DNA from 2 places in the Kineococcus gurbantunggutensis genome. Region 2 is predicted to be linked to the other one. Evidence: predicted binding sites of a transcription regulator. Region 2 holds the regulator's gene; the other holds the start of a gene.

Region 1 (5,552 bases), on a different contig from region 2:
GGACGCCGGCGACGCCGCGGCGCTGCTGGTGGCCCCGGCGTTCACGGCGGCGGCCGAGGGCTGGCCGGTGCAGGCCGGCACGGTCTTCCCCGGCGTCGTCGGCGAGGTGCTCGGCGGGGGCGCGCAGCACCTGCTGCTCACCGCGCCGGGCCTCTTCCCGCGCCTGGCGCGCTACCGCCTCGAGCCGGACCTGGCGGTGCGCTGGCTGCAGGCGGTGCCGATCCACGACGTGGAGCGCGACTTCCTGGACGCGCGCGGGTTGGAGGCGCTGGAGGAGCGGTTCGCGGCGGCGGAGATCGCCGTGGCCGACCTGCGCCGGCCGCCGGTGGACCTGGCCTGAGCGGCTGACGGGCGGCCCGGTCCCGCCGGCCCCGCCGGGCCCGCCCGCCGGTCAGCCGGTCAGCCGGTCAGCCGGTCAGCCGGTCAGCCCGATGCGGTCGGTGAAGGCGTTGGCGAACTTCGCGCCCGGGTCGTGGCGGGCCACGAGGGCGCGGGCGTCGGCGAAGCGCGGGTAGCGGGCCGCCAGGGTCGCCGCGTCGGTCACGAACAGCTTGCCCCAGTGCGGTCGCGGCGCGAAGGGCGCCAGCGCCTCCTCCACGTGCACCAGGGCGTCGAGCACCTCGCGCTGGCGCTGCTTGAAGGTGAAGTGGAACGCCACCGCGTCGCGCTCGTACGCCGAGGACAGCCACAGGTCGTCCGCGGCGACGGTGCGCACCTCGCACATGTGCAGCAGCGGCGCGAGGGAGGGGCCCAGCTCGCGCAGCGCCGCGACGGCGCCCAGGGCGTGCTCGCGGGGCACGAGGTGCTCGACCTGCAGCTCCTCGCCGTTGCTGGGCTGGAAGCCGTACCGGAAGTGCGGCAGCCGCTCGTGCCAGGGGCCGGGCACGCCGAGCTGCTCGGTGGCGTTGCGCACGTCCACCTCCGGCAGCGGGTGCAGCGCCTCGGTGGCGGGGCGGGCCCCGAACAGCTCCGCGGGGGCCTCGGCGGAGTCCGACAGGCGCGTCTTCAGCCAGACCTGCGCGGTGTCCTGGCCGACCCAGGTGGTGTAGACGCTGACGCTGTAGGCGGCGGAGGTGACGGCGTCGAAGTTCGCGGTGAGCGCCTCGAAGGACAGGCCGGAGTAGACGTCCTGGCGCACCCGGTAGGTGGGCACGACGTCCAGCTCGAGGGCGGTGACGACGCCGAGGGCGCCCAGGGCCACGACGCTGCCGGCGAACCCCTCCTGCCCCCGCTCGAGGCGGCGCAGCTCGCCGTCGGCGCCGACCAGCTCCAGGGCGCGCACGTCGGCGGCCAGGCAGCGGGTGCGGTCGCCGGAGCCGTGGGTGGCGGTGGCCACCGCGCCGGCGACGCTGATGTGCGGCAGGGAGGCCATGGTGCGCAGCGCCCAGCCCTGCTCGTGCAGCCGCTGGGCGAGGGCGCCGCAGGTGGTGCCGGCGCCGACGCGCACGCTGCCGGCGGCGCCGTCGACCTCCACCGGCGCGGGCAGCGCCTCCAGGGAGACCAGGTCCCCCGGGGAGTCGGCGACGTCGTTGAAGCAGTGCCGGGTGCCCAGCGCCCGCACGCGCCGCGCGCCCGCCACGACCTCGCGCAGCTGCTCCAGCGTCTCGGGGCGGTGCAGGGTGCGCGCCGCGTAGCGGTGGTTGCGGGCCCAGTTCAGGCCGGGGGCGCCGCTGGGCGCCGTGCTGGACGTCGTCGTCGAGGTGCTCACGGGCGGCACCGTAACCGGTGCGCGGACGCCGCGGGGGCGGGACGCCGCGAGGGCGGCCCCCCTGGTGGAGGACCGCCCTCGCGGGTGGTGCTGGTGGTGCGGGGGGACTCAGAAGTCCATGCCGCCCATGCCGCCGTCGGCGCCGCCGGCGGCCGGGGCCGCCTTCTCCGGCTTGTCGGCGATGACGGCCTCGGTGGTGAGGAACAGGCCCGCGATGGACGCGGCGTTCTGCAGCGCGGAGCGCGTCACCTTGACCGGGTCGTTGATGCCCGCCTCGAGCAGGTCCACGTACTCGCCGGTGGCGGCGTTGAGGCCGTGACCGGTGGGCAGGTTGCGGACCTTCTCCGCCACGACGCCGCCCTCGAGGCCGGCGTTCACGGCGATCTGCTTCAGCGGGGCCTCGACGGCGACCTTGACGATGTTCGCGCCCGTGGCCTCGTCACCGGTCAGCTCGAGCTTCTCGAACGCGATGGCGCCGGCCTGGATGAGGGCCACGCCACCACCGGCGACGATGCCCTCCTCGACGGCCGCCTTGGCGTTGCGCACGGCGTCCTCGATGCGGTGCTTGCGCTCCTTGAGCTCGACCTCGGTGGCCGCGCCCGCCTTGATGACGGCCACGCCGCCGGCGAGCTTGGCGAGGCGCTCCTGCAGCTTCTCGCGGTCGTAGTCGGAGTCGCTGCGCTCGATCTCGGCGCGGATCTGGCCCACGCGGCCGGCGATGGCGTCGGCGTCGCCGGCGCCCTCGACGATGGTGGTCTCGTCCTTGGTGACGACGACCTTGCGGGCGCGGCCCAGCAGGTCGAGGTCGGCGGTGTCGAGCTTGAGCCCGACCTCCTCGGAGATGACCTGGCCACCGGTGAGGATGGCGATGTCGCCCAGCATGGCCTTGCGGCGGTCGCCGAAGCCGGGGGCCTTGACGGCGACCGACTTGAAGGTGCCGCGGATCTTGTTGACGACCAGGGTCGCCAGGGCCTCGCCCTCGACGTCCTCGGCCACGATCACCAGCGGCTTGCCGGACTGCATGACCTTCTCCAGCAGCGGGAGCAGGTCCTTCACCGTGGAGATCTTGGAGTTCAGGATGAGGATGTAGGGGTCCTCGAGCTCCGTCTCCTGACGCTCCGCGTCGGTGACGAAGTAGGGGGAGATGTAGCCCTTGTCGAAGCGCATGCCCTCGGTGAGCTCGAGCTCCAGGCCGAAGGTGTTGCTCTCCTCGACGGTGATGACGCCTTCCTTGCCCACCTTGTCGAGGGCCTCGGCGATCAGCTGGCCGATGGAGGCGTCACCGGCGGAGATGCCGGCGGTCGCGGCGATCTGCTCCTTGGTGGTGACCTCCTTGGCGGCGCCGAGCAGCTGCTCGGTCACGGCCTCGACGGCCTTCTCGATGCCGCGCTTGAGGCCCATCGGGTTCGCACCCGCGGCCACGTTGCGCAGGCCCTCGCGCACGAGCGCCTGGGCCAGGACGGTCGCGGTCGTCGTGCCGTCACCGGCGACGTCGTCCGTCTTCTTCGCGACCTCCTTGACGAGCTCGGCCCCGATCTTCTCGTACGGGTCCTCGAGCTCGATCTCCTTGGCGATGCTCACACCGTCGTTGGTGATCGTGGGGGCGCCCCACTTCTTCTCCAGGACGACGTTGCGGCCCTTGGGGCCGAGCGTGACCTTGACAGCGTCGGCGAGCTGGTTCATCCCGCGCTCGAGGCCGCGGCGGGCCTCCTCGTCGAAGGCGATGATCTTGCTCATGCCTGGTGTTCCTCCCAGAAGGCGGGCGGTGGTCGGCCGGAGCGGTGCCCGCGACGGACGGCCGGCGGCGTCGGGGTCACGTCCCCCGCGCCGGCGGCCTCACCGGACCGGCCGGGAGCTTTCGCTCCCGGGTCGAGGTGCTGCTGGTGCTGTCACTCTCGACTCGAGAGTGCCAACGCCAATGTTGGCACTCTCCCACCCCGAGTGCAAACCCCCTCGCCCGGGGGCACCGGCCCGCCGCGGCCCTCGCGCGCGCGGTCCGGCACCGCCGGCGACCGCCCCCGGCGGGGGGCGGTCGCCGGCGCGGCGGCTCAGAGGCCGCGCACGCTCTCGGCCTGGGGGCCCTTCTGGCCCTGGCCGACCTCGAACTCGACGCGCTGCCCCTCCTCGAGGGAGCGGTAGCCGTCGGCGACGATCGCCGAGTAGTGCACGAAGACGTCGGCGCCACCGTCGTCCACGGTGATGAAGCCGTACCCCTTCTCGGCGTTGAACCACTTCACGGTGCCCTGAGCCATTGCCTTCTCCTGGTGGTGCAGCGAGCGGGACGCCCCCGGCGTCGCCCGGGGACGGGTCTCACGCTGCCCGCGGCGGTGAGGCCGTGGGCGAGGCCCGACGTGCCGGCCCCGTGCAGGACGCGCTCATCGAACTGATCGACCGCTGCTCAGGCTAGTGGTGGGAGGGGCTCGCGGGGCAGGGTTCGACCAGGCCGGTCCGCGGGGCGGGACACCTCACAGCAGCCCCGCGGCGGTGCCCACCAGCGGGCCGGCGACCCGGCGCACCGCCAGCACCGCCGCGCCGGCCACCAGCAGCACCAGCGCCGACCAGGCCAGCACGAGCAGCAGCACCCCCGCGGGCGAGCGGCGCGTGCGGTGCGCCCCGCGCCGGGCCGCGAGCTGGCGCGGCCCCCGCCCGCCGCGCGCGCTCAGGGCTGCACGCCCAGGCGGCGCGCCGAGCGGGCGCGCTGGCGGCTGGAGCGCATGCGCCGCAGGCGCTTGACGAGCATCGGGTCGTGCTCGAGCGCCTCGGGGGTGTCGATGAGGGCGTTGAGCACCTGGTAGTAGCGCGTGGGCGTCAGGTCGAACATCTCGCGCACCGCCTGCTCCTTGGCGCCGGCGTACTTCCACCACTGCCGCTCGAAGGCCAGGATCGCGGCGTCGCGGCGGCTGAGCGCACCCTCGGCCCCGCCGGGCTCCGCGCCCCCCTCGCGCGCCGTCGCGCCGACCTGCCCCTGCGACCCGTCCACGACCTGCCCCTCTCCTGCGACCGGCCCCACTGTAGGAGGCGCCGGCGGCGCGGGCCGCGCGCGGCGCGCGGGGCCGGGCGCACCGCGTTAGCGTCGCCGCGTGCCCGCCCAGCGCCCCGGACCCGAGCCGCAGCAGACCGCCCTGCCCCTGGACGCCGTCGGGGAGGGCGGGGACGGCGACGACCCCGCGGGCCTGGGCATCGACGACCTGGACCCCGGCTGGGCGCGCGCGCTGGCCCCGGTGCGCGCGGAGCTGTCGGCGCTCTCGGCGCGCCTGGCCGCCGAGCCCGGCCCGTGGCTGCCCGCGCCCGCCCACGTGCTGCGCGCCTTCCGCCAGCCGTTCGACCAGGTGCGCGTGCTGCTGGTGGGGCAGGACCCCTACCCCACGCCGGGGCACCCGATCGGGCTGGCGTTCGCCGTGGAGCCGCACGTGCGGCCGCTGCCGCGCAGCCTGGTCAACGTCTACAAGGAGCTGCGCGCGGACACCGGCGTGCAGCCGCCCGCGCACGGCGACCTGAGCGCCTGGACCCGCTCGGGCGTGCTGCTGCTCAACAGGGCCCTGACCGTGCGCGCCGGCGACGCCGGCTCGCACCGGCGCCTGGGCTGGCAGGCCGTCACCGACGCCGCCGTGCGGGCCCTGGCCGCGCGCGGCGGGCCGCTGGTGGCGCTGCTGTGGGGCCGCGACGCGCAGTCCGTGCAGCCGCTGCTCCAGGGGGTGCCGGTGGTGACCGGGGTGCACCCCAGCCCGCTGTCGGCCTCGCGCGGGTTCTTCGGCTCGCGCCCCTTCAGCCGCGTCGACGCCCTGCTGCGCGAGGCCGGCGGCGAGGGGGTCGACTGGCGGCTGGACGCCTGAGCGGGTCCCGC
Region 2 (5,552 bases):
CACCGTCAGCGCGGCGGGGTGGTCCGCGCGCGGGCGCCCCGGGGGGCCCCCCCGCCCCGGCCCCCCCCCCCCCCCCCCCCCCCCCCCCCCCCCCCCCCCCCCCCCCCCGCCGCGCCGCCCGCGCAGGGCTTCGACGTGTGCGCCTCGGTGCCGGTGCTGGTCACCGGCGCCACCGGCGAGCAGCGCCTGGAGATCGAGGCGCCGGTGCGCCGGCACGTGGCCCTGTACCTGGGCGGCATGGGCTCGCGCTCGCAGAACTTCTACGCCGCCCTGGCCCGCCGCCTGGGCTTCTCCGACGCGGTGGACGAGGTGCAGGAGCACTTCCTGGCCGGCCGGCACCGCGAGGCCGCCGCCGCGGTGCCGGCCGGCTTCCTCGAGGCCACCTGCCTCGTCGGGCCCGCCGCCCACCTGCGCGCGCGCCTGGGCGACTACGCCCGCGCCGGCGTCACCACGCTGGCCCTGGCGCCGCTGGCCCCCGCCCTGCCCGAGCGCCTGGCGGCGGTGCGGGCGCTGGCGGCCTGAGCCCCGGTGCGCTGGACGCCGGCGGCCGCGACCGCGGCGGCCGGTCCCCTCAGCGCACCAGGCGCAGCACCAGCGGGTACCGGTAGGGGCGCCCGTTGTTCGCCGCGACGGCCCCCAGGACGCCGACGACGGTCGCGGCGATCAGGGCCAGCACCGGCAGCAGCAGCGAGACGCCGAACGTGGGGAAGAAGAGCAGGGCGGCCAGCACGCCCAGCACCAGCTCGTAGAGCACCAGCGAGATGCTCGCGTTGAGCGCCTCGGCGGCGTGCTCGCGCACGAACCGGCTGCGGTCCTTGAAGACCAGGAAGACCAGCAGCGGCGCGACGACGGGCAGGCTCACCCACACCAGCAGCGTGCCCACGTGCGCCAGCACGCTCCAGGTGCGCTCGTCCTGCACCGACACCGCCCCCGGCGGGACGTGCTGCGGCGGGTACGGCTGCTCGTACGGGTACGGCTGCTCGTGCGGGTGCTGCTGGCCCTGCGGGTACGGCTGCTGGGGGTACGGCTGCTGGGGGTACGGCTGCTGCCCGTACGGGTCCTGCGGGCCGTGGTCGGGCCGGGGTGGCTGGTGCGGGTCGCTCACGGCGTCCTCCGGGGCTGGGTGCGTGCTGCTGCCCGACGATCCTCGCGCGCCGGCCGGGGTCGCGTCGTCCTCCCGCGGGTGGTGCCGGTGCCGGGCCGGCTCCCCCCGCCGGGGGAGGGGCGCCTCAGCGGTCCGCCGCGTCCGCGGTGACGAAGTCCACCAGCTCCTCCACGCGCCCCAGCAGCGCCGGCTCCAGGTCGGCGTAGTTGCGCACGGTGCCCAGGATCCGCTTCCAGCCGTGCGCGACGTCGGCCTGCGTGGCGTGCGGCCAGCCCAGCTCGGCGAGCACGCCGTGCTTCCAGGACGTGCCGCGCGGGATGACCGGCCAGCGCTCCCACCCCAGCCGCTGCGGGCGCACCGCCTGCCAGACGTCGACGAAGGGGTGGCCCACGACCAGCACGTGCGGGTCGGCGCCCACGGCCGCCACGATCCGCGACTCCTTGGAGCCGGGCACGAGGTGGTCCACCAGCACGCCGACGCGCCGGCCGGGGCGCGGGCCGAAGGAGCGCACCGCGGCGGCGAGGTCGTCGACGCCGTCGAGCATCTCCACCACGACGCCCTCCACGCGCAGGTCGTCGCCCCACACCCTCTCGACCAGCTCCGCGTCGTGGCGGCCCTCCACGAGGATGCGCGAGGCGCGCGCGGTGCGGGCCGCGGCGCCGGGCACCGCCACCGAGCCGCTGGCGGTGCGGGTGGGCGCCGCCGGGGCGGCCGGGCCCCTCGGGGCGACCAGCCGCACCGGCTGCCCGTCGATCCAGAAGCCGGGCCCGAGCGGGAAGGTGCGGGTGCGCCCGCGCGCGTCCTCCAGGACGACGACGTGCACGCCGCCGCTCTTCTCCACGCGCACCACCGCGCCGACCCAGCCGGTCTCCACGTCCTCCACGACGAGCCCGCGCACGGCGGGCTCCTCGCGGTGCGCCGGCCGCCGCGGGTGCGGGTCCGCGGCGAGCACGTCGGCGCCGTAGCGGTCGGTGGACGGGTGCCTGGGGCTCACCCGCGGCACGCTAACGAGGGCGCCGCGCCTCGCGGTGGAGGCGCGCTGGCCTAGACTTGGCACTCTGGCGACCTGAGTGCCAGCGGGGCGGCCGCCCCGGGACGCGTCGAGCGGGGGGTGTGGGGTGAGCGACGACCGCAGGCTCGCCGTGCTGCGCGCCATCGTCGAGGACTACGTGTCGACCCACGAGCCGGTGGGCTCCAAGGCGCTCGTGGAGCGCCACCGCCTGGGCGTCTCGCCGGCGACGATCCGCAACGACATGGCGGTGCTGGAGGAGGAGGGGTACATCACCCAGCCGCACACCAGCGCCGGGCGCATCCCCACCGACAAGGGCTACCGCCTCTTCGTGGACCGCCTGGCCAGCGTCAAGCCCATGACGCCGGCCGAGCGCCGCGCCATCCAGACCTTCCTCGAGGGCGCCGTCGACCTCGACGACGTCGTGGACCGCACGGTGCGGCTGCTGGCGCAGATCACCCGCCAGGCCGCCGTCGTGCAGTACCCCTCCCTCTCGCGCGCCGCGGTGCGGCACGTGGAGGTCGTGCCCGTGGGCGGGCGCAGCGCCCTGCTGGTGCTCATCACCGACACCGGCCGGGTGGAGCAGCGCGTGGTGCAGGTGCGCTCGGCCACCGACGCGGAGTCCCTGCCCGGCGCGCTGGCCGCGCTGCGCGACCGCGTCAACGCCGCCGTGGCCGGCAAGCGCCTGAAGGAGGCCCGCGAGCAGCTGCCCGTGCTGGTCGGCTCCAGCCCGCCCGCGGAGGCGGCCGTGGCCGCCGAGGTCCTCGCCGCGCTGGGCGACTGCCTGGCCGCGGGCCTGGAGGAGCGCGTGGTCATCGCCGGCACCGCCAACCTGGTGCGCTCCGGCGCGGACCTGTCCGCCAGCCTGGGCAGCGTGCTGGAGGCGCTGGAGGAGCACGTCGTGCTGCTGCGGCTGGTGCAGGAGATGGCCGAGGAGTCCGGCGAGCGCGGCGAGCGCGGCGCGCTCACCGTGCGCATCGGCGCGGAGAACCTCCACCTCGGCCTGCCCGAGACGTCCGTGGTGAGCAGCGGCTACGGCGAGGGCGAGGTGCTGGCCCGCCTCGGCGTGCTGGGGCCCACCCGCATGGACTACCCGACCACGATGGCGGCGGTGCGCGCGGTCTCGCGCTACGTGTCCCGCATCCTGTCCCAGTGACCCGACCGACCACCCGACCGACGGGAGACCTGAGCACCCCGTGAGCGACTACTACGACGTCCTCGGCGTCAACAGGGACGCCTCGGCGGAGGAGATCAAGCGCGCCTACCGCAAGCTGGCGCGCAAGCTCCACCCCGACGTCACCTCCGACCCCGACGCGGGGGACAAGTTCAAGGAGGTCTCCCAGGCGTACGAGACGCTGTCCAACCCGGACAAGCGCGCCCAGTACGACCGCGGGGGCTCTCCCGGGGCGGCCGGCGGCTTCGGCCAGGGCTTCGGCTTCTCCGACATCATGGACGCGTTCTTCGGGCAGAGCGGCGCCCCCAGCGGCCGCGGCCCGGTCAGCCGCACCCAGCGCGGCCAGGACGCCCTCATCCGCGTGGACGTCGACCTCGCCGAGGCCGCCTTCGGCGGCGAGCGGCAGATCCAGGTGGACACCGCGGTGCTGTGCCCGACGTGCAAGGGCACCTGCTGCCAGCCCGGCACCCAGCCGGAGACCTGCGACATCTGCGGCGGGCAGGGCTCGGTGCAGCGCGTGGTGCGCTCGCTGCTCGGGCAGGTCATGACGAGCCAGCCGTGCCCGACGTGCCGCGGCTTCGGCACGGTGCTGCCCTCGCCGTGCCTGGAGTGCTCCGGCGAGGGCCGGGTGCGCGCGCGCCGGCCGCTGACCATCCGCGTGCCCGCCGGCGTGGACACCGGCACCCGCATCCAGCTCGCCGCGCAGGGCGAGGTGGGCACCGCCGGCGGCCCGCCCGGCGACCTGTACGTGGAGATCCACGAGCGCCCGCACCCGGTCTTCACCCGCCGCGGCGACGACCTGCTGTGCACGCTGGAGGTCCCCATGACGGCCGCCGCGCTGGGCGCGACGATCCCGCTGGAGACCCTCGACGGCACCGAGGACGTCGACGTGCGCCCCGGCGCGCAGGGCGGCGAGGTCGTCACCCTGAAGCAGAAGGGCGCCGAGCACCTGCGCTCCACCGGCCGCGGCGACCTGCTCGTCACCCTGGAGGTCAGCACCCCGCGCGACCTCGACGACGAGCAGGAGGAGCTGCTGCGCCGCCTGGCGGAGCTGCGCGGGGAGGTGCGCCCGGCGGGCAAGCTGGCCCCGGCCCACCAGGGCGTCTTCTCCAAGCTGCGCGGGCGCTTCGGCAACCGCTGAGCGCGGGCGCGGCGGGGGCCCCGGGGTCCCCGCCGCGCCTCGGTGCCTCGGTGCCTCGGTGCCTCGGTGCCTCGGTGCCTCGGTGCCTCGGTGCCTCGGTGCCTCGGCGCCTCGGCGCCTCGGCGCCTCGGTGCCTCGGCGCCTCGGTGCCTCGGCGCCTCGGCGCCTCAGCGCCTCAGCGCACGGTGAAGGTCTTCGTGTCGCCCGCCGGCTGCTCGCCGGCCGCGCCGCCGGACTCGTCCGGGCGCTCCACCAGCACCGTGTACTCGCCCGCCGGCAGCGGGACCGTCACCGAGAACTCCGCGAACGCGCCGTTGGCGCCGGCCTGCGCCGGGCCGCGGGTCACCTCCGCCCCCGAGGCGTCGGTGACGGTGTAGAGCAGCGTGCCCTCGAAGGCCGAGCCGACGCCGGCCACGACCACCTGCCCGGGGGTGCCGGTGTCCACCGACGTGATCCACGCCGGGGCCTGCACCTCCGCCTGCGGGGCGCGCGAGACGGTGGCGGGCACCGCGTACCCGAAGAGCACCGGCTCGGCCCGGCCGTCCTCGCGGACCTCCACGGGCACGTCCTCGCCCGCGGCGGCCGTCACGGTGTGGACGAGCTGCTGCACGGCCGCGGCGGCCCGCGCCGGGTCCAGCGAGCCCGGCGCCGCGCCGGCGGGCAGGTCCACCACGAGGCGGTCGGCCTCGCGCGTGACGCCGCCGCCGGTGACCGGCGCCCAGGGGGAGTCGTAGTCCGGGTCGGACGGCTCGCCCGCGAGCATCGCGGCCAGCGCCCGGTCGGCGTCGTCGCCCTCGCCGCCCGCGCGCACGAACTCGCGGAACAGCGAGGAGCGCGCCCCGCCCAGCCAGTACACCGGCACGCTCGCCGAGCCCGTCGGCAGCGGCAGGCCCGCGGCGCTCGTGCCCGGGGCCGCCGCGTCGGGGCTGGCCGGAGCCGTCGCCGGCGCCGTGGCGCTGCTCGCGCCGGTGGGCGTCGCGCTCGGCCGCGGCGCCGCGGCCGTCGTGCTCGCCCGCTCCGCGGCGGGGGCCGGTGCCGGGGCCGCCGGGGCGGTGGAGCTGCTCGCGGCGGCCGGGGAGGTCGGCGAGGACGCGACCGTGCGCACCGCCTCGCCGTCGCGCCC

What was found. Region 2 encodes HrcA, which represses chaperone genes, less so after heat shock. Its sites were predicted from a motif close to GNTNGCACTCGGNNNNNCCGAGTGCNANC; they were not measured.
Region 1: the regulator HrcA is predicted to act here: its motif matches at 3,629-3,657, upstream of groL (chaperonin GroEL).

The regions. Positions count from the first base shown of each region.
Region 1 is NZ_JBJLSG010000005.1:60,568-66,119, reverse strand. It holds gene ACRYR7_RS01635 (suppressor of fused domain protein) at 1-340, shown strand, start outside; gene ACRYR7_RS01630 (D-arabinono-1,4-lactone oxidase) at 416-1,708, opposite strand; gene groL (chaperonin GroEL) at 1,817-3,445, opposite strand; gene ACRYR7_RS01620 (cold-shock protein) at 3,757-3,960, opposite strand; gene ACRYR7_RS01615 (DUF3263 domain-containing protein) at 4,368-4,688, opposite strand; gene ACRYR7_RS01610 (uracil-DNA glycosylase) at 4,882-5,541, shown strand.
Region 2 is NZ_JBJLSG010000045.1:27,517-33,068, reverse strand. It holds gene ACRYR7_RS10875 (LLM class flavin-dependent oxidoreductase) at 19-522, shown strand; gene ACRYR7_RS10870 (DUF4870 domain-containing protein) at 572-1,105, opposite strand; gene ACRYR7_RS10865 (DUF3097 family protein) at 1,230-2,099, opposite strand; gene hrcA (heat-inducible transcriptional repressor HrcA) at 2,224-3,270, shown strand; gene dnaJ (molecular chaperone DnaJ) at 3,311-4,429, shown strand; gene ACRYR7_RS10850 (Gmad2 immunoglobulin-like domain-containing protein) at 4,605-5,552, opposite strand, start outside.